Regions from separate parts of the Nonomuraea sp. NPDC049684 genome, predicted to be linked through region 1. Evidence: predicted binding sites of a transcription regulator. Region 1 holds the regulator's gene; the other holds the start of a gene.
The links. The regulator HrcA, encoded in region 1, represses chaperone genes, less so after heat shock. The targets are predictions, from matches to a motif close to TTGGCACTCTCNNNNNGAGAGTGCCAA.
Positions count from the first base shown of each region.

Region 2: the regulator HrcA is predicted to act here: its motif matches at 6,223-6,249, upstream of groL (chaperonin GroEL).

Region 1 covers NZ_JBITLO010000009.1:62,740-73,369, reverse strand. Annotated here, with positions in the region: gene ACIBST_RS26970 (16S rRNA (uracil(1498)-N(3))-methyltransferase) at 1-278, opposite strand, end outside; gene dnaJ (molecular chaperone DnaJ) at 288-1,430, opposite strand; gene hrcA (heat-inducible transcriptional repressor HrcA) at 1,442-2,455, opposite strand; gene ACIBST_RS26955 (hypothetical protein) at 2,612-3,430, shown strand; gene ACIBST_RS26950 (DUF3097 domain-containing protein) at 3,448-4,257, shown strand; gene ACIBST_RS26945 (DUF4870 domain-containing protein) at 4,254-4,892, shown strand; gene hemW (radical SAM family heme chaperone HemW) at 4,885-6,102, opposite strand; gene ACIBST_RS26935 (styrene monooxygenase/indole monooxygenase family protein) at 6,158-7,363, shown strand; gene ACIBST_RS26930 (glycoside hydrolase family 18 protein) at 7,427-8,671, shown strand; gene ACIBST_RS26925 (MOSC domain-containing protein) at 8,729-9,361, opposite strand; gene ACIBST_RS26920 (hypothetical protein) at 9,473-9,790, opposite strand; gene ccmA (heme ABC exporter ATP-binding protein CcmA) at 9,937-10,560, shown strand; gene ACIBST_RS26910 (DUF6297 family protein) at 10,613-10,630, shown strand, end outside.
Region 2 covers NZ_JBITLO010000022.1:29,039-39,668, forward strand. Annotated here, with positions in the region: gene ACIBST_RS44040 (hypothetical protein) at 1-589, shown strand, start outside; gene ACIBST_RS44045 (MFS transporter) at 567-1,751, opposite strand; gene ACIBST_RS44050 (trehalose-6-phosphate synthase) at 1,793-3,217, opposite strand; gene ACIBST_RS44055 (RNA polymerase sigma factor) at 3,249-3,803, shown strand; SAM riboswitch class I at 3,884-4,024, shown strand; gene thrC (threonine synthase) at 4,038-5,270, shown strand; gene ACIBST_RS44065 (MoaD/ThiS family protein) at 5,296-5,571, shown strand; gene ACIBST_RS44070 (cold-shock protein) at 5,815-6,015, shown strand; gene groL (chaperonin GroEL) at 6,360-7,988, shown strand; gene ACIBST_RS44080 (hypothetical protein) at 8,143-8,700, shown strand; gene ACIBST_RS44085 (YbhB/YbcL family Raf kinase inhibitor-like protein) at 8,803-9,333, opposite strand; gene ACIBST_RS44090 (HelD family protein) at 9,396-10,630, opposite strand, start outside.

The DNA.
Region 1 (10,630 bases):
ACGGCCAGCTCGCCCCTGTCGCCCTTGGGCAGCCCCTGGACGACCACCAGCCGCCGCGCGGGCGGCTCGACGGTGTAGCGGGCCAGCACGTCGAGGGCGAGGGCGTCCTTGAACACCTCGCGCACCACGCACTCGGCGACGTCGCCCGCGCCGTTGGTCAGGTCGACCCGCTCGCCGGCGCGCAGCCGCCGCACGGAGGCCGCGTGCCGCCCCTCAGGGCCGTCGAGCGTGAGCTCGGAGCCGACGAGGTCCTCGGCGATGAACACGGGGACGGTCACGGGTGATCGTCACCTGCCGTTGAAGGCGTCACGCAGGCGGGAGAAGAAACCCTGCTGGCCGGGGGCGAACTTGCCCGGCGGCCGCTCCTCGCCGCGCAGCCTGGACAGCTCGCGCAGCAGGTCCTCCTGCGTCTGGTCGAGCCTCATCGGGGTCTCGACGTTGACGTGGATGAGCAGGTCGCCCCTGCCGGACTCGTTGAGCCGCTGCACGCCGCGCCCGTACATGGTGATGACCTGGCCGGACTGGGTGCCGGGGCGCACGTCGATCTCCTCGGAGCCGTCGAGCGTCTCGACGGCGAGGATGGTGCCGAGCGCGGCGGCCGTCATCGGGATCTGGACCGTGCAGTGGAGGTCGTCGCCGCGCCGCTCGAAGATCTCGTGCGCGCGCTCGACGATCTCCAGGAAGAGGTCTCCGGGCGGGCCGCCGCCGGGGCCGACCTCGCCCTCGCCGGCGAGCTGGATGTGGGTGCCGTCCTCGACGCCCGCGGGGATGCGGACCTTGATCGTACGGCGGGTGCGCACCCGGCCGTCGCCCGAGCACTCCTGGCAGGGGTGGCGGATGATGCTGCCGAAGCCGCCGCACTGGGGGCACGGCCGCGAGGTCATGACCTGGCCCAGGAACGAGCGGGTGACCTGGGAGATCTCGCCGCGCCCGTTGCACATGTCGCAGGCGTCGGGGTGGGTGCCGGGGGCCGCGCCGGCGCCGTGGCACACCTCGCACAGCACGGCGGTGTCCACGACCAGCTCGCGGGTGGTGCCGAACGCCGTCTCGCGCAGGTCGAGCTCTACCCGGATGGTGGCGTTGCGGCCCCTCCTGGCGCGCGAGCGCGGCCCGCGGGTGCCGCCCGCGGTGCCGAAGAAGGCGTCCATGATGTCGCTGAAGGGGAAACCCGCGCCGAAGCCGCCGGCGCCCGCGCCGGCGCCGGCTCCGCCGCCGAAGGGGTCGCCGCCCAGGTCGTACATCTGGCGCTTGTTCGGGTCGGACAGCACCTCGTAGGCCTGCGTGATCTCCTTGAACCGCTCCTGGGTCTCAGGATCGGGGTTCACGTCGGGGTGCAGCTCGCGGGCGAGGCGGCGGTAGGCCTTCTTGATCTCGTCCTGACTGGCGTCACGGCGCACCCCGAGGGTGGCGTAGTAGTCGCTGTTTGCCACTTATCGACCTCTTAAGATGCAGCCAGGATCTGGCTGACGTAGCGTGCCACCGCGCGTACGGCGCCCATCGTCACGGGGTAGTCCATCCTCGTGGGACCCAGCACGCCGAGCCGGGCCAGTTGGTTGTCGCCAGAACCGTATCCGGTTGCGACGATGGACGTGCCGCGAAGGTAGGGGTTTTCCGAGCCGATGCGCACGGTGAGCGCGGACGGGGTGTCTGTGGATGTCTCGCCGAGCAACCGCATGAGCACGACCTGCTCCTCCAGCGCCTCCAGCACGTCGCGCAGGCCGGTGGCGAAGTCGGCGCCCGCGAGATTGGCCGCGCCGGCGAACACGATCTTCTCGTCATGGCGTTCGACGAGGGTTTCGAGCAGCACCGACAGGATGGTGGCCACGGCGGGCCGATCCTCGGCGGGCAGCCGCTCGGGCAGGTCGGCGACCAGCTCGGGGACGTTGCTCAGCCCGCAGCCGTCGAGGCAGGAGTTGAGCACCGCGCGCAGGTGGGCGATGCGGTCGTCCTCCACCACCTCGGGCAGCTCGATCACGCGCTGCTCGACGCGCCCGGTGTTGGTGATCAGCACGAGCATGACCCGCCGGTCGTTGAGCGGGACCAGCTCGACGTGCCTGACCGTGGAACGGGTCAGCGTCGGGTACTGCACGACCGCGACCTGCCTGGTGAGCTGCGCGAGCAGCCGCACGGTGCGGAAGACCACGTCGTCGAGGTCGACCGCGCCGGCGAGGAAGGTCTCGATCGCCCGCCGCTCGGCCCCCGACAGGGGCTTGACCTGCGAAAGCCGGTCGACGAACAGGCGGTAGCCCTTGTCCGTCGGCACGCGGCCCGCGCTGGTGTGCGGCTGGGTGATGTAGCCCTCCTCCTCCAGAGCGGCCATGTCGTTCCTGACCGTTGCCGGGGAGACCTTGAGGTTGTGGCGCTCCGCGAGCGCCTTGGAGCCCACCGGTTCGTTGGTGGACACGTAGTCTTCGACAATGGCGCGGAGCACCGCAAGCTTCCGTTCGTCGAGCACGTGCTCACCTCCTGCCTCTGCCTAACAGGGAAACGACAGGTCTAGCACTCCGTGTTCCCGAGTGCCAAGTGTACGGCTCTCGCCCACAAGGTGCGATAACACCAGGTCCCATCCTGTTGCTAGCGACTTACAAGCGACAGGCCTCACACTTGCCGCATGACCGACAATTCCCAGCCCCCGCAGTACGGACCGCCCCAGGGGCAGGGTCCCTACTACGGTCAGCCGAACCAGTACGCCCAGCCGCCGTACCAGCCGCAGCAGCACGGCCAGCCGCCCTACCAGCAGCAACAGCCGCCCGCCCAGTACGGCCCCCCGCCCCAGTACGGCCAGCAGAACCAGTACGGCCAGCAGAACCAGTACGGCCAGCCCGGCCCCCACAACCAGTACGGCCCGCAGCCGCAGTTCCCGGCCAGGATCGACGGCAAGGCGATCAAGCCGCGCCTGTGGTGGATCGCCGTCGTGTGGGCCGTCGCGGTCGTGCTGGGCGTCGTGGGCGTGTTCGTGTTCGCCGGCGGCGTGCTGAGCAGCGTCTCGGACATGGCCCCGACGACCACGTTCGCGTCGGGCGAAAGCGTGAAGGTCGCGATCGACCCCGCCAAGCGCCCGGCCGTCTACATCGCCACCGACACGCGGGTCAACTACCAGTGCGAGATCTCCGGCGGCCCGGCCCAGGCCAGGCTGGTCAAGGTCTCCGGCACCCAGACGCTCAGCGCCGGCGGGACCACCTGGCAGGAGATCCTCGCCGTCAACGCCCCCGCCAAGGGCGACTACCAGCTGACCTGCGCCACGCAGGAGGAGTCATCGGCCCGCTTCGGCGTGGGCCGTGACGTGCTCTCCGCGGCGGGCGGCCTGTTCGGCGGGGTGGCGGCGCTGTTCCTGTTCCCCGGCATCGGCCTGCTCATCGGCGTCATCGGCACGATCGTCGTCCTCGTCCGGCGCAGCGGCGCGCGTAAGCGCCTTGCGGTCAGCGGGTGATTTGCTACGGTCCCCGTGTGTACGAGGGTGATGTGCTGGCGGGCAATTGGCGGCGGCCGGGCAAGGGCAAGATCCCGAAGGTGCCCGCCGAACTCGACCTGGTCGTGGAGGACGCCGACAGCGGCTTCTGCGGCGCCGTGGTGGCCTGCGACAAGGAGGCCGTCACCCTTGAGGACCGGTTCGGCAAACGCCGCCTGTTCCCGCTGGCGCCGGCCGCGTTCCTGCTGGAGGGCAGGCCCGTGACGCTGGTGCGCCCGGCGGCCGCGGCCCCGGCGGGGCCCAGGCGCAGCGCGTCCGGGTCCATCGCCGTGGAGGGGCTGCGGGCCCGGGTCGCCAAGGAGAGCCGGATCTACGTCGAGGGCGTGCACGACGCCGCGCTCGTGGAGAAGATCTGGGGCCACGACCTGCGGGTCGAGGGGGTCGTGGTGGAGTACCTGGAGGGCGTGGACGACCTGCCCGCCATCGTGGCCGAGTTCGCCCCCGAGCCGGGTCGCAGGCTGGGCGTGCTGGTCGACCATCTGGTGCCGGGGTCGAAGGAGAGCCGGATCGCGGCCCGCATCACCTCGCCGCACGTGCTCGTCGTGGGTCATCCGTACATCGACATCTGGCAGGCGGTCAAACCGTCCGTGCTGCGCATCCCGGGCTGGCCCGACGTGCCGCGCGGGGTGCCGTGGAAGGAGGGCGTGCTCGCCGCACTGGGCTGGCGCATGGAGCCCGCGGACGCCTGGCGGCGCATTCTGGGCGCCGTCTCGTCCTACACCGACCTGGAGCCGGAGCTGCTCGGCCGGGTCGAGGAACTGATCGACTTCGTTACGGAGGCATCATGAGCCAGGCCCCGCCGTCCCCCGACGACCCCACCCCCGCCGACTCGGCCCCTGACGTCCCGCCGTACGACCCGCCGTACGACGTGCCTCGCGACCAGGGTTCGGGCCCCCAGCTCGGCTACGGCCAGCAGCCGGGCTCCCGGCCCGACTACGGGCGGCAGCCGCCGAGCGGGCCCGGCCAGCAGTCCGGCCACATGCCTCCGCCGCCCCGCTACGTGCCCCCGCCGCCGGGCTACGGCCAGGCCCCCGGCTACGGCGCCCAGCCGGGTCACGGCTACCCCGCCGGGCCGTACGTGCCCGGCCGGTTCGGCCCCCGCCGCGGCAGCGACGACACCACGATGGCCATGCTCGCCCACCTGCTGGGCCTGCTCGTCTCGTGGGTCGGCCCGCTGGTCATCTACCTGATGAAGAAGGACGAGTCCCCCTATGTCAGGGACCAGGCGGCCGAGGCGCTGAACTTCCAGATCACGATGTTCATCGGCTACGCGGTGGCGATCGTGCTGTCGCTGGTGCTGGTCGGCCTGCTGCTGTTCCCGATCATCTGGATCGTGTCGCTGATCTTCCACGTGCAGGCGGCCATCGCCACCAACCGGGGCGAGAACTACCGCTACCCGTTCGCCATCCGCCTGGTCACATGAGCTCGGTGATCAGGGCGTCGGCCAGCAGCCGCCCCTTGAGGGTGAGCACCATCCGGCCCGCCCTGAACGGCTCGGGCTCCAGCAGCCCGCGCGCCAGCGCGCTCGCCACCGCCGTGCGCGCGCCGGGGGCGACCTCGGCCAGCGGGTAGCCGGAGACCAGCCGCAGCTCCAGCATCAGCCGCTCGGCGGCCCGGTCGTCGCCGGTGAGCACCTCGCGCGCGTGCGCGGGCGAGGCGCCCGCCGCCAGGCGCTGGGCGTAGGCGGCCGGGTGCTTGACGTTCCACCAGCGGGTGCCGCCGACGTGGCTGTGGGCGCCGGGGCCGGCGGCCCACCAGTCGCCGCCGGTCCAGTAGAGCAGGTTGTGCCGGCAGCGGGCCTGCTCGGAGGCGGCCCAGTTGGACACCTCGTACCAGGAGAAACCGGCCTCGGTCAGCAGCTCCTCGGCGATCAGGTAGCGGTCGGCGGCGACGTCGTCGTCGGGCATGGGCAGCTCGCCGCGCCGGATGCGGGCCGCGAGCCTGGTGCCCTCCTCCACGATCAGCGAGTACGCCGACACGTGGTCGGGCCCGGCCTCGATCGCGGCGGCCAGCGAGGCCCGCCAGTCGTCGTCGGACTCCCCCGGCGTGCTGTAGATGAGGTCGAGGTTGACGTGCTCGAACCCGGCCGCCCGCGCCTCCTGGACGGCCCGCGCCGGGCGGCCCGGCGTGTGCCTGCGGTCGAGCACCTGGAGCACGTGCTCACGTGCGCTCTGCATGCCGAAGCTGACCCGGTTGAAGCCGCCCTGACGGAGTTTGTCGAGGTAGGAGGGGTCGACGGACTCGGGGTTGGCCTCGGTGGTGACCTCCGCCCCCGGCCGCAGCCCGAACTCGGCGTCGATGGCGGCCAGGACGCGCGCCAGGTCCTCGGGAGGCAGCAGCGTGGGCGTGCCGCCGCCGAAGAACACCGTCTCCACGGGCAGGTCGGCGTCGCCGAGGACGCGCCGGGCCAGGCGCACCTCGGCCACGACCGTGTCGGCGTAGTCGCGGTGGGAGGCGCCGGGCCCTAGCTCGGCGGCGGTGTAGGTGTTGAAATCGCAGTAGCCGCAGCGGGTGACGCAGAACGGCACGTGCACGTAGAAGCCGAACGGGCGCTCGCCGAGCCCGCGCAGCGCGCTGTCGGGCAGCTCGCCGGAGGCGGGCGCCGGATCGCCGTCGGGCAGGGTGGATGGCACGTCATCCAGTGTGCCTGCTCACGGGGGTGCTCCGAGCCATCGAAGGAGGCCGCACATGACGGGCGTCGGGATCGTGGGCGCGGGCATCTCCGGGCTGACGCTGGCCCTGCGGCTGCAGCAGCTCGGCGTCGCGACCACGCTCTACAGCGAGGGCGACGCGGCGGACCTGGGCCGCGGGCGGCTGCCGAACACGGTCGGCAGGATGGGCCGCGCGCAGGCCCGGGAGCGGGAGCTGGGCAGCCTGCACTTCCTCGACCCCGGCTGCCTGCTGGTCAGCGGCAGCCTCTCGATCAAGGGCGATCCGCCGCTGGAGTTCACCGGCCGCGTGAGCGAGCCGTTCCACGGGGTCGACTTCCGGGTGCTGCTGCCGGCGCTCATGGACGACTACACCGGCAGGGGCGGCCGCCTGGTCGTCGATCCCCTCCCGCCGGACGCGGGCCAGGTCGCCCGCTGGTCGCGCGGCCACGAGCTGATGGTGGTGGCCACCGGGCGGCGCTCGGTGCGCGAGCTGTTCCCGCGCATTCCGGCCTGGTCGCCGTACGGGGCGCCGCAGCGGATCCTGGCCGCCGGGCTGTTCCACGGGTTCGATCCGGGGCCCGCCTTCGGCTTCAACATCTCGCCCGGCTGCGGCGAGATCCTGTGCATGGCGATGATGACGCGGTCGGGCGTGCACGGCGGCGTCCTGGTCGAGGCGATCCCCGGCGGGCCGCTCGACGTGCTGGCCCGGGTGCCCGCCGACGAGTTCTGCGAGACGCTGCTCGCCCTGCTGCCCGAGCACGCGCCGCGCCTGGCCGAGCTGATCGATCCGGCGGCGTTCGAGCTGCTCGGACCGGAGGACCTGCTGCAGGGCGCGATCACGCCGGTCGTGCGCGAGGCGGTGGCCGAGCTGCCCGGCGGCGTCGTGGCGCTGGCGATCGGCGACGCCTGGGTCGCCAACGACCCGATCACCGGGCAGGGCGCGAACCTGGGCTCGGCCTGCGCCTGGATCGCGGCCGAGGCCATCGCGGCGGGCGGCCCGTACGACGCGGCGTTCGCGCGGGGGACGGCCCGGCGCATGTGGGTGGCGGCCGAGCCGGTCGTCGCGTGGACGAACGCCTTCCTGCGGCCGCCGGCGGAGCACGTCCTCACCCTGCTCGAAGCCGCCGCGACCAGGCAGGAGGTGGCCGATCTGGTGCTGTCGCTGTTCGGCGACCCGGCGCGCGCGTGGCGGCTGTTCTCCAGCGCCGAGGAGGTGGCGCGCGTCGTTGACGGCACGGGGTGACGGTTCTACGATCGCGTCAACTTATAGGAAAGTTTCTTATAAGTTCACCCCCCAGGAGCGCCCGTGAAGAAGATCCTCCTCGCACTCTCGCTCTTACTCGGGCTCACGGCGGTGTCCGTGCCCGCCGAGGCCCATCCCGGATTCAAGCGGGTCGCCTACTTCATCCAGTGGGGCGTGTACGGGCGCAACTACCACGTCAAGGACGTGGACACCAGCGGCGCCGCCGCCAAGCTCACCCACCTCAACTACGCCTTCGGCTTCGTCAGCGCCGAGGGCGCCTGCTACTCGGCCGACCCCTGGGCCGACTGGCAGCGCCCGGTGCCGGCCGAGCAGAGCGTGGACGGCGTCGCCGACCAGCCGGGCCAGGCCCTCAACGGCAACCTCAACCAGCTGCGCAAGCTCAAGGCCAGGCACCCCGGCCTCAAGGTGCTGATCTCGCTCGGCGGATGGACCGGGTCCAAGTACTTCTCCGACGCCGTGCTCACCGCCGAGTCACGGTCCGCGCTGGCCCGCTCGTGCGTCGACCTGTGGCTGCGCGGCAACCTGCCGGGCCTGGAGCCGGGCGCGGGCGCCGGCGTGTTCGACGGCGTCGACCTGGACTGGGAGTGGCCGGGCTCGGCGGGCAACGACGGGAACGTGATCAGGCCGGAGGACCGGCGCAACTTCACCCTCTTCGTCGAGGAACTGCGCGCCCAGCTCCGGGCCTTCTCGGCGAGCTCCCAGCTCACCGCCTTCCTCCCGGCCGCCGCCGCGAAGATCGACGCCGGTTTCGAGGTGCGCCGGGTGTTCCGGTCGCTCGACTTCGCCACCGTCCAGGGGTACGACCTGCACGGCACCTGGGAGTCGCGGACCGGGCACAACGGGAACCTGTTCACCGACCGGCGCGACCCCAACCCCGTCAGGTACAGCGTGGACCAGACCGTCCGCGACTACCTGTCGCGCGGCGCGCCCGGCCGCAAGATCGTCGTGGGCGTGCCCGCGTACGGGCAGGGCTGGACCGGCGTGACCGGCGGCGGCGACGGCCTCTGGCAGCCCGCGACCGGACCGGCGGCCGGCAAGTGGGGGCCGGGCAGCGAGGACTACAAGGACCTGGCCGCCAAGCCCGGCAAGCGCTACCGGGACGTGCGCACCGGCGCCATGTGGCTGTACGACGGCAACGAGTTCTGGTCCTACGACGACCCGGCGTCGCTGCTGGAGAAGGCGGCCTACATCCGGCTCAAGGGCCTGGGCGGCTCGATGATGTGGTCGATCGACCAGGACGACGCCCGCGCCTCCCTCACCTCGGCCCTGTACGCCGTGCTGCGCTGACCGGCGCCCGGCCGGGTGGAGGCGGTCTCCAGCCGCCCGGCCGGATGGAGGCGGTCTCTAGCTGACCATCCGGCCGGCCCGCGCGGCCAGCTCGTCCCATTCCGGGGCGTGGCCGGGGACCGCGAGCACCCGGGCCAGCGCGTCGGCGTCGCCGTGGCGGGCGCGGAAGGCGTCCGCCACCGTCATCCCGGCCGCCGGGCGCGAGACGATCTCCACCTCGTCGCCCGCGCCCAGCTCGCCCGGCTCGACCACGGCCAGGTAGGCGCCCGGCCGCGCGGCCCCGGTGAAGCGCTTGAGCCAGCCCGGCTCGTCCATCCAGTTGCGGAACACCACGCAGGGGATGCGCGGGCCGGTGACCTCCAGCAGGGCGCTGCCGACGCGCCACCGCTCGCCCACGAGGGCGTCGTTGACGGCGAGGCCGGCGGTGGTCAGGTTCTCCCCGAAACGGCCGTCGCGCAGGTCGCGGCCGAGCTCGCCCTGCCACCAGTCGTAGTCTTCGCGGGCGTAGGCGTAGACGGCCTGGGTGGGGGCGCCGTGGTTGGGCGTGTCGGCCCGCTCGTCGCCGGCCAGGCCGTTGCGCAGCACCTCCACCCGGTGGCGCACGGCCCGCTTGTCGATCGCCGTACGGCCGAGCTTGCCGGCCCATTCCGCGTCGAAGGACAGCCCGACGTTGACGGAGAGGATGCGCATGCCGCGACGGTAGCGGACGGACGGCCACCCGGCGCACCGATTTTTCCGCCTTTCTCAGCCTTTCAGCGGAGAAGAACAGACATGTGCCCATTCGGCCTGTTCGCCGAGCCGTCACCCGCGCCCGTCGCCGGGCTCCGGCGCCACCCGGGCGAGCTGGGAGTCGGTGTCGAACTCGGCCAGTTGTAACAGGGTCTCCAGGGCCGCCTGCCGGGTCTCCTCGACCGAGCCGCCGCGTTCGCCGAAACACTCGGCCGCGACGTCGAGCAGCGCCGCCACCACCGCCGCGTCGGGATAGGGCACGTCGACCACCACCCTGCCGTCGCCGCCCACCTCGGCGGGTCGCAGGTGAAGCCGCAGCAGCCGCCGGGTCTCCTCCGCCACGGCCACCCCCAGCACAGCGGCACGCTCGAATCGCTCAGAAGCAATCACGTCACCCTCCAGTAGCACTGGTGTTCGGGAACAGCAAAGGTAGCGACCGGCACCGACAGAATCGGCTCTCCCGCCCCGGGGAAGGCGGCGGGACGGCCCCGCGGACCGGTCACGCGGGCGGCCGCCGGGGTGGCTACGCTCGAACGGTGAGCGGTTTGATCATCGAAGTCACGGACCTGTCCGTCGAGCTCGGGGGCAATCCGGTGCTCCGGGGCCTCGACCTGGCCGTCGAGCCGGGTGAGGTCGTGGCGGTCGTCGGGCCCAACGGATCGGGCAAGTCCACGTTGCTGCGCTGCCTGGCCGGCCTCCAGCCCGCCACGTCCGGCGCGGTCCATCTGTTCGGCGCCGAGCCCGCCGACGACGCGTCCTTCTGGCGCCGGGTGGCGCTGCTCGGCGACGAGCCCGCCTGGTACCCCGGGCTGACCGCGCGCGAGCACCTGGAGCTCATGGGCGCCGTGTACGCCGAGGCGCGCATGACGGTGGACTCGGCGCTGGAGGAGTTCGCGCTGACCGAGCGGGCCGACGCGCCGCCGCTCAACCTGTCCACCGGCCAGCGCCAGCGCCTCTGCCTGGCCGCCACGCTGCTGCGGCCGAGCACGCTGCTGCTGCTCGACGAGCCCGAACGCGGCCTCGACGCGGCGTTCCGCGTCCGGCTCGGGGAACTGCTGGAGGAGTACGCCGACGAGGGCGGCACCGTGGTGATGGCCACCCACGACCAGACCCTGGCCGACGCCGCCCGCCGGGTCTCCCCCGCCGGGGTGCCCGCATGAGCGGCCACGCCGTCGTCCGGAAGAGCGGCCTGACGGGGAAGGCGGGCGGGCGGTGAGCGCGGGGGAGGTG
Region 2 (10,630 bases), on a different contig from region 1:
GTCACGACGATCTCTCGCTCTCGCCGCCGCCTCGGCCGCGACCCTGGCGACCCTGGCGGCCGCGCTCGCCGTCCCCGGCGCCGCCTCCGCCGCTCCCGCGCAGCAGCTCAAGCTGCGTGGCGGCCTGACGCTCTACATCCCGATCGAGTGGGTGGTCCACCGCACGGGCGGCGACGTCGTCCAGGTGGTCACCGGCCGGTGCGCCAAGCCGCAGGGCTGGGGCTCGCCCGAGTGCGACGCGTTCTACGTCCTCGGCCCCGGCGCGATCAAGCGGGGCGCCGAGGGGTTCGGGCCCTACACGGGCAAGAACCCGTACTATCCGGCCAGCGACGTGCAGCCCTGCCCGATCAACCGCAAGTGGGGCGAGGTCGTCGGCCCCAAGGTCACCAGGGGCTACCGGCAGGTGGGGGCGGGGCACAAGGCCGCCTACAACGCCTGGCAGGCCACCTGCGTCAGCTACTCGGGCGGCGGCGTCAAGGCCCGTTTCACCCAGCGCGAGTGGTACCTGCCGAAGAGCCGGATCCTCGTCGTCGACCAGTGGGACACCCCCGGCCTGGCCGACACGCTCAAGTACGCCGACTGGAGATGAGCACCCCGGCGACCGCCAGGCCGATGACCACGGGCACCAGCAGGAACGCGTTCCCGGTGCCGTAGCCGTCGGCCACCGCGCCGAGCAGCAGCGGGCCGATCGCCATGGCGGCGCCCGCCCACACGGGCGAGGCGGCCGCCGCCCGGTCCGCCCGGTCGCCGGAGGCGGCGATCAGCGTGCTCAGCGCGAGCGGGAACTGCAGCGACGCGCCCAGCCCGCTCAGCGCCAGCCCCACGTACGACAGGATCGGCGCGGTGCTCGCCCAGAACAGCGCCCAGCCGAAGGCCATCAGCCCCAGCGCGCCGGCTAGCAGCGGCGTGGCCGGCAGCCGCAGCGCGAGCTGCGCGCCGGCGAACCTGCCCGCCGCCATGCCGCTGACGAACGCCGTCAGCCCGGTCGCCGCGACGGCCGCCGGCACGCCCGTCCTGAGGGCGAACAGGTCGGCGGCCCACAGGTTGAACGAGAACTCCAGCGCCACGCAGCAGAACAGCACGCCCCCGGCCAGATGGAAGCGCCACCCGCCGCCCGCCCGCACCGGGACGGCCTCCCCGGCGAGCACGCCGCCCTGTCCGCCGGCGGCCCGCCGGGGCGCGGGCCAGGAGCGGCCCAGCGACAGCGCCAGCAGGACGCTGACGGCCGGGGTGACCAGCAGGGCGGCCCGCCAGCCGAGCGCGCTCTGCGCCACCTGGCTGAGCACGAACGTCGCCACCATCCCCACCAGCACGCCCACGGCGTTGGCCTCGCTGAGCGCGGCCGGCCCGGCGGCCCCGTGATGGTCGCTGAGCTCGGCCATCGCCGCGTAGAGCATGACCGAGCCGAAGCCGCCGGCCACGCCGTAGCCGAGCAGCGTCAGGGGCAGCGCGGAGGTGGCCATGACCAGCAGCACGCCGGCGTTCATCCCGGCCAGGCCGAGCCAGCACGTCGAGCGCCGGCCGAGCAGCCTGGTGAGCAGGGGGAGCGCGAGCCCGGCGGCGATCGTCCCGACCGCCATGGCGGTGCCGTGCAGCCCGGCGACGGTGGCCGTGGTGCGCTGGTCGGCGCGCAGGAGCGGGAGGGCGGCGCTCAGGCCGTACACGAACGTGGCGAACGTGCCGAGCAGGAAGTAGATGAGCCAGGTAGGACGGTCCCGGACGAGTCTGATGGGCACTGAGACCGTCGACACCCGGCCGCCTCCGTCATTGGCAGTGAACCCGACTTCTCATGTTAAAGCAGGGCGTCGAGTTGGGACTCCAGCCACTTGTGCGGCGGCAGCGCGGTGGCCGCCTCGTGCAGCCGGTCGCGGCGCCGCCGGCGTTCGTCCTCGGGCATCACCAGGGCCTGGTGCAGCGCGTCCGCCGTGCCGCTCACGTCGTAGGGGTTGACCACCAGCGCGTACGGCCCCAGCTCGGCCGCCGCCCCCGCCTCGCGCGAGAGCACCAGGGCGCAGCGCGGCGACAGGACCGGCCCCTCCTTGGCGACCAGGTTCATGCCGTCACGGATGGGGTTGACCAGCAGCACGTCCGCCAGCCGGTAGGCGGCCAGCGAGCGCGGGTAGTCGTCGTTGACGTTGAGGATGACCGGGTCCCAGTCCTCGGTGGCGTACTCGTCCTCGATCTCGCGCGCGCAGCGCTGCACCGACGCGGTGTACTCGCGGTATTCGGGCAGGTCGTGCCGGCTGGGATAGGCGAAGGCCAGGTGGACCACCTTGCCGTGCCACTCCGGATGGGCGGCCAGGAACTCCCGGTAGGCCAGCAGGCCGCGCACGATGTTCTTGGACAGCTCGGTGCGGTCGATGCGGACGATCAGCCGGCGTCCGGCCACCTGTTCGGCCAGCGCTGCCATGTGCGACTCGACGTCGGGCTCGCAGGCCCGCGCCCACAGCGCCGCGCCGTCCACGCCCAGGCTGTGCACGCCGACGCGGGTCGTCCTGCCCTCGTGGGCGACCGTGCCGGCCGCGCGGTCCACCCGCGCGCCCAGCAGCGCCTCGCAGCAGTCCATGAACGCCGCCGCCCACCGGGCGGTGAGGAAGCCCGCGTGGTCGGCCCCAAGGATGCCGTCGAGCACCTCCCTGGTGACCGCGTCGGGCAGCAGGGAGAAGTACTCGGGAGGCGCCCACGGCGTGTGGCTGAAGTGGGCGATGCGCAGGTCGGGCCGCTCGGCGCGGAGCATCGCCGGGGTGAGCGTCAGGTGGTAGTCCTGGACCATCACGCGCGCGCCGTGCCCGGCCTCCTCGGCCAGCGCCAGCGCGAACGCGCCGTTGTAGTCGCGGTAGGACTCCCATTCGCGCCGGAACTTGGTGCCGAAACTGGGGGAGTTGGGGATGTCGTACAGCAGGTGGTTGACGAACCACAGGGTCGAGTTGGCCACGGCGTTGTAGGCGCGGTGGAAGGTGGCCGCGGGGATGTCGAGCATCCGCAGGGCGCCCGTGTCGTAGCCGCCGCGGTCGAGCCGGCCCCCAGGGGCCAGGCGCACGGCGCTGCGGTCGCCGTCGGACAGCGCGGCGCACACCCACAGCACGCCGTGCTCCTTGGCCACCCCCGACAGGCCCGACACGAGGCCGCCACCACCGCGTTTCATGGTCAGCTCACCGTCGTCGTCGACGGTGAAGGAGACCGGCCCGCGGTTGGACGCCACGAGAACGCTGTTCATTTGGGCTCCCTTCGCCCATAGGATCCCAGCTATGGCGCTAGATGAGCTAACCGAGGAACTCGCCCGCTCGGCCGCGGCCGGAGACCATCGCGCGCTCGGCGAGCTCCTGGCCAGGATCGAGCCTGACGTGATGCGCCACTGCGCCCGGATCCTGCCCTATCACCAGGACGCGGAAGAAGCCTCGCAGGACACTCTGCTGGCCGTGGCGCGCAACATCGGCCGGTTCGAGGGGCGGGCCAGGTTCAGCACCTGGCTGCACATCGTGACCGCCAACTGCGCGCGCACCACCTACCGCTCGCTGAAGCGCAGGGCCGCCGAGCAGACGTCGGAGGAGCTGCCGATGCAGAAGCCGGACGCGCGGCGGGTCAGCGTGATCGCCGGCTCGCGGCTTGACCTGCTCGACGCGATGGAGGCGCTGGAGGCCGACAAGCCCGACCTGGCCCAGGCGCTGGTGCTGCGCGACATCGTCCAGCTCGACTACAACGAGGTGGCCGAGCAGCTCAACATCCCGCTCGGCACCGCCAAGTCCCGCATCCACCAGGCCCGCAAGTACGTGCAGGGAGTCCTCGGGGAGGACTATCGGTGAGACGTGTCCTCTCGCATGCTGAGACGGGTGGTTGTTTCCACCACTTGAGAAGGTAGAGTCCTTTTCGAACAACTGAATATTGCTCATCCAGAGGGGTGGAGGGACCGGCCCTGCGAAGCCCCGGCAACCCTCCCGGCTTGTGCTCGCGACCTGGCGAGGCCGACCGGGACAAGGTGCCAATTCCGGTTCGCGGTCAAGGTGGCCGCGGGCGAAGATGAGGGAAGGCCTCGCTTCATGTCGCTCGACTTTGGTCCTGCCGTCGCTCTGTCCTGCCGCGAGTGCGGCACGCGCTACCCCCTGGGCCCCAGCTTCGCCTGCCTGGAGTGTTTCGGGCCGCTCGAAGCGGCCTACTCCTTCGGCCAGGTGACCCGCGCGGACATCGAGTCCGGCCCCGCCAACATCTGGCGCTACCGCTCCCTGCTCCCGGTCCCCGCCGACGTGGCGAGCAAGCCCAACATGAACCCGGGCTGGACGAAGCTGGTCAAGGCCGGCAACCTCGGCAAGGCGCTCGGCATCCGGTCCCTGCACGTCAAGGACGACTCGGGCAACCCCACCCACTCCTTCAAGGACCGGGTGGTCGCCATCGCCGTCGAGGCGGCCAGGAACTTCGGGTTCCACACGCTCTCCTGCTCCTCCACGGGCAACCTCGCCGGCGCGGTCACCGCCGCCGCCGCGCGGGCCGGCCTCGACGCGTGCGTGTTCATCCCGGCCGACCTCGAAGCGGCCAAGATCGCCATGGCCCGGGTGTTCGGCGGCCGGCTGATCGGCATCGACGGCACGTACGACGAGGTCAACCGGTTCTGCTCGGAGCTGATCGGCGACCCGCTGGGCGAGCGGTGGGGGTTCGTCAACGTCAACCTGCGGCCCTACTACGCCGAGGGGTCGAAGACGCTCGCGTACGAGATCGCCGAGCAGCTCGGCTGGCGGCTGCCGGAGCAGATCGTCATCCCCATCGCCTCCGGCTCCCAGCTCACGAAGATCGACAAGGGGTTCAAGGAGCTGATCGCGCTCGGGCTGGTCGAGGACACGCCGTACAAGGTGTTCGGGGCGCAGGCGGCCGGGTGCTCGCCGGTCTCGGCGGCGTACAAGGCGGGGCACGACGTCGTCCAGCCGGTCAAGCCGGACACGATCGCCAAGTCGCTGGCCATCGGCAACCCCGCCGACGGGCCGTACGTGCTGGACATCGCCCGGCGCACGGGCGGGGGCGTCGAGGACGTCACGGACACCGAGATCGTCGCCGCCATCAAGCTCCTGGCCTCCACCGAGGGCATCTTCGCCGAGACCGCGGGCGGCGTCACGGTGGGCGTGCTGAAGAAGCTCGTCGAGTCGGGCAGGCTCGACCCCGAGGCCGAGACGGTGGTCCTGAACACCGGCGACGGCCTGAAGACGCTCGACGCGATCAGCGACGACGCGCGGCCCACCGCCGTGATCCGGCCCTCTCTCGACGCGTTCCGCGCGACTGTCTGACTATCCAGGAAAGGCAACAAAAACCATGAGCGTTTCTGTGCGGATTCCCACCATTCTGCGCACTTACACCGGGGGTAACGCCGAAGTGAGTGGCGAAGGGGCGACTCTTCGTGACGTTCTCGCCAAGCTCGACTCCGACTACCCGGGGATCGGCGCGAGAATTCTGGATGAATCGGGCAAGATTCGTCGTTTTGTCAACGTTTACGTTGGTGATGAGGATGTCCGTTTCGCCGAGGGCCTGGACACTCCCGCCCCGGAAGGCACTCAGATCTCCATCATCCCCGCCGTCGCGGGCGGCTGACCGCCGGACCACCGACTCTTGAAGGCGCCCCTTGTGGGCGCCTTCTTGTTTTAGAACCAAATTCAACCTCGAACGACTCAGCCTTCGATGAAATTAGCGTTTTGTCGGTTGACTCTGTTGCCAAACCCCGTGCCACAGGTATGGTCGAGGGCGATCGTCTGGCTGATTTTCCCAAAAGTCATGCGATTACGGGTCTCGCGAAGGAATGGGCGAGATCTGCGAGCCCAGTAAGAGGAGTCGGAAGTGGCGCAGGGCACCGTCAAGTGGTTCAACGCGGACAAGGGCTACGGCTTCATCGCGGTAGACGGTGGTAAGGATGTATTCGTCCATTACTCAGCGATCATGATGGACGGGTACCGCTCTCTCGAACAGGGACAGCGCGTCGAGTTCGAGATCACGCAGGGCCAGAAGGGGCCGCAGGCGGAGTCCGTCCGCACGGTCTGATTCACCCTCGCTGGTATGCACCAGGCGGGACGTGCGGCAGCGCAGTCCGTACGGGCTCGCCACTGTTTCCTCCGTCGGCTTCGCACGGCGGGCCGCGCCTCAGGGGGCGGCTCGCCGTACGAACCGGCGCACCCGATGACCTGCCCGATGAGCTGGGGTGGGGTGCCCGTGGCTTGCACTCGGCAGGGTAGAGTGCTAAACAGTTCGTTGGCACTCTGTGTGGCAGAGTGCCAACAACTCGGATCGAGACGATGGGGTCTGCCGAACGGAGATGCAGGCCTATGCCGTCGCGGGCGTCGGCTCGGTCCAGGACACGCCACCCTGCATCTGGGAGGTCTAGCCTTATGGCAGCCAAGATGATCGCGTTTGACGAGGACGCCCGGCGCGGTCTCGAGCGCGGTATGAACCAGCTCGCCGACGCCGTCAAGGTGACCTTGGGCCCCAAGGGGCGCAACGTCGTGCTGGAGAAGAAGTGGGGCGCTCCCACGATCACCAACGACGGCGTCTCCATCGCCAAGGAGATCGAGCTCGAGGACCCGTGGGAGAAGATCGGCGCCGAGCTGGTCAAGGAAGTCGCCAAGAAGACTGACGACGTCGCCGGCGACGGCACCACCACGGCCACCGTGCTCGCCCAGGCTCTGGTGCGCGAAGGTCTGCGCAACGTGGCCGCCGGCGCCAACCCGATGGCCCTGAAGAAGGGCATCGAGGCCGCCGTCGAGCGGGTCAGCGAGGAGCTCTCCAAGCTGGCCAAGGACGTGGAGACCAAGGAGCAGATCGCCTCCACCGCCTCCATCTCCGCCGCCGACCCCGAGATCGGCTCGCTCATCGCCGAGGCGATGGACAAGGTCGGCAAGGAAGGCGTCATCACCGTCGAGGAGAGCAACACCTTCGGCCTGGAGCTCGAGCTCACCGAGGGCATGCGCTTCGACAAGGGCATGACGTCGATGTACTTCGTGACCGACTCCGACCGCATGGAGGCCGTTCTCGAAGACCCGTACATCCTGATCGTCAACAGCAAGGTCTCGGCCAACAAGGACCTGCTGCCGCTGCTCGACAAGGTCGTGCAGTCCGGCAAGCCGCTGCTGATCATCGCCGAGGACGTCGAGGGCGAGGCCCTGGCGACCCTGGTGGTCAACAAGATCCGTGGCCTGTTCCGCTCCGTGGCCGTCAAGGCCCCGGGCTTCGGCGACCGCCGCAAGGCCATGCTGGGCGACATCGCGATCCTGACCGGCGGTCAGGTCATCGCCGAGGAGGTCGGCCTCAAGCTCGAGACCGCCACCCTCGACCTGCTCGGCCGCGCCCGCAAGGTCGTGGTGACCAAGGACGAGACCACCATCGTCGACGGCGCCGGTGACGCCGAGGCGATCTCCGGCCGGGTCAACGAGATCCGCGCCGAGATCGAGCGCACCGACTCCGACTACGACCGCGAGAAGCTGCAGGAGCGCCTGGCCAAGCTGGCCGGTGGCGTGGCGGTCATCAAGGCCGGCGCGGCGACCGAGGTCGAGCTCAAGGAGCGCAAGCACCGCATCGAGGACGCCGTCCGCAACGCCAAGGCGGCCGTCGAGGAGGGCATCGTCCCCGGCGGTGGCGTGGCGCTGCTGCAGGCCGGCGCCAAGGCGTTCGACAAGCTCGAGCTCAACGGCGACGAGGCCACCGGCGCGGCGATCGTGAAGAAGGCTCTTGAGGAGCCCCTCAAGCAGATCGCGGTCAACGCGGGCCTCGAGGGCGGCGTCGTCGTGGAGAAGGTGCGCAACCTGACCCCGGGCGAGGGCCTCAACGCCGCTTCCGGCGAGTACGTCAACATGTTCGACTCCGGGATCATCGACCCGGCCAAGGTGACGCGCTCCGCGCTGCAGAACGCCGCCTCCATCGCGGCGCTCTTCCTCACCACCGAGGCCGTCATCGCCGAGAAGCCCGAGAAGACCCCTGCTGCTCCGGCCGGCATGCCCGGCGGCGGCGACATGGACTTCTAGGCCTCGCCTGGTCGCTGACACATCAGAAGGCGGTTCGGATCTCCAAGGATCCGGCCGCCTTTTGTTGTGTCCGATCCCGTCACGTTTAGTAGTTATTGACTACGGAAAGTAACGATACACGAAGTGACGATTCACCGCACAAAGGAGTAGTTACATGAATTCCCGCACCGCGCGCGTTCTCGGGCTCGGGGCCGTCATGATGGCCGCCGCGGCCGCCATGACGATGCCCGCCCAGGCAGACGACCACGGCTACCTGGACGAGTCCCTGGAGTACGTCGACGTGCCCTACTGCGCGGGCTACCTGGAGCTGTACGACCGCGACTACTGCGCCTCGCCGTCGAGGTGGACGTCGCAGGACGAGCGCGGGGAGATGTCGGAGGAGGGCGAGGACGGGTCCTCCGAGGAAGGCGAGGACAGGTCGTCCGAGGAGGCCGACGAGAGGTCCGGCGAGCACGGGGACGCCTCCGACGAGGGCCAGGACATGTCGGGCGAGCGCGACGAGAACTCGGACGAGGGCGCGGACATGTCGGACGAGGGCGCGGACATGTCCGGCGAGCGCGAGGACGTCTCTGACGAGGGCCAGGAGATGTCGGGCGAGCGCGAGGACGTCTCGGACGCCTTCGAGGGCCGGTCGGCCGTCGAGAACGAGGACCTGTCGTCCAACGCCCCCGGGGACTTCACGTTCGCCGACGAGCTGGTGCAGGGCGACTGAACCCCCGTCTGGTGGCGCCGGGCGTACCGAACCCGACGCGGCACCACGGCGAAGGCGCCCCGAACGCGAACGGGGCGCCTTCGCCGCGGTGTTGTGCCGGTCTCAGACGCCGAAGTGCGCGACGACGTGACCGCGGGCCAGCGTGTTGGCGGTGATGTTGAAGCCGACGACGGCCGGGCTCGCGTCGCTGCCGACGCCCAGCTCGTCGACCCCGAGCGCGTGCACCGTGAAGACGTAGCGGTGGGGGGCGCCGGGCGGGGGAGCGGCGCCGCCGTAGTCTTTGGTGCCGTAGTCGTTGCGGGCGTGGACCGCGCCGGCGGGCAGGCCCTTGAAGTCGGGGCCGGTGCCCGCGCCCCTGGGCAGCTCCGTGGTGTCGCCGGGCAGGTCGAACAGCACCCAGTGCCAGAAGCCGCTGCCGGTGGGGGCGTCGGGGTCGTGGCAGGTGACGGCGTAGCCGCGGGTGCCCTCGGGCGCGCCCGACCAGCGCAGCTGGGGCGAGACGTTCCCGCCGGTCATCCCCCAGTCGTCGAAGACGTGGAGGTCGTTCAGCCGCTCGCCGTCGCGGATGTCGTCGCTCTCCACCACGAGCGCGGGGACCGGGGGCAGGTGTTCATGCGGAAGGGGTGCGGGCACGGCATCCTCCTAGGTTGACAGCTCCTTCAGGCCATCCTAGAAGCGGCCGTGCCCGCCCTCCGTCAGGTTCCGAGCTGCGCCGGGAGCGGCCTGTCGTGCAGCACCGTGAGCGAGGTGACCGCGCGGGTCAGGACCACGTACAGGCGGGCCAGGCCGCGGGGCTCGGCCTCGACGATGTCGGCCGGCTCCACGACGATCACGTGGTCGTACTCCAGGCCCTTGGCGAGGGTGGCGGGCACGATCAGCAGGCGGTGGTCCTGCGTCGCGTCGGGGTCGAGCACCGCGTGCGGCAGGCCGGACAGCGACTCGGAGACCGCCGCCACCATCGCGTCGGGGACGATGACCCCGATCGAGCCCTCCCTGGCCAGGACCTCCCGGGCGGCCTCGGCGACCGCGCCGCCCGGCCGGACCGTGAGCGAGCCCGCGCCCGGACGCAGCGACCGCGGGGCGGCCAGCGCGGGGGCGATCGAGGGCAGCAGGCGGGCCGCGTAGTCGAGCACCTCGCGCGGGACGCGGAAGCCGAGGGTCAGCTCGGTCACCTCGCCCTCGTCCTGGCCGAGGTGCTTCAGCACGGTCTCCCACGAGCTGGTGGACCACGGCGTGGTGCCCTGGGCCAGGTCGCCGAGCACGGTGGCCGAGCCGTTGCGGCAGCGCCGGCCGAGCGCCCGCAGCTGCATCTCGGACAGGTCTTGGGCCTCGTCCACGACGAGGTGGCCGAGGGACGGGGTGCGTTCCATGAGGTCGCGCAGCTCGTCGAGGAGCGCGGCGTCGGCGGCCGACCATTTGGCGGACTTCCAGCTCCGATAAGGCTTCCGCCAAAGCAGCATTTCCTGCTCGTCAGGCGACAAATCGGTTTTGGCGGCTTTTGTGAGGAATTCTGGGTCGGACAGCAGGCGGTGCAGGACCTGTTCCGGCGTCAGTTTCGGCCACACCGCGTCGACGAGCTGCTTGACCGGCCTCGACCTGGCCACCGCGTCCTGGACCCGGTCGTCGGGCGACTCGCCGCGCTGCTCCATCCGCACGAGCACCTGGTGGGCCAGGCGCTGGGCCAGCGCGGCCCGTCCCGGCGAGTAGCGGGTGGTGCCGCGCAGGGAGGCCACCATCTCGCGCACCTCGTGGTCGGCGACCCGGTAGCGGTAGGCGCCCTTGGTGAACACCAGGCCGTCCTCGGGCTTGACGATGTGCATCCACAGCGCCCGTTCGAGCACCGCGGCCATCCTGGCGTCGCCCTTGACCGCGGAGACCATCGGGTCCTCCTCGGCGGCGTGCTCGCCGAGCAGCCCGGCCACGGTGGTCT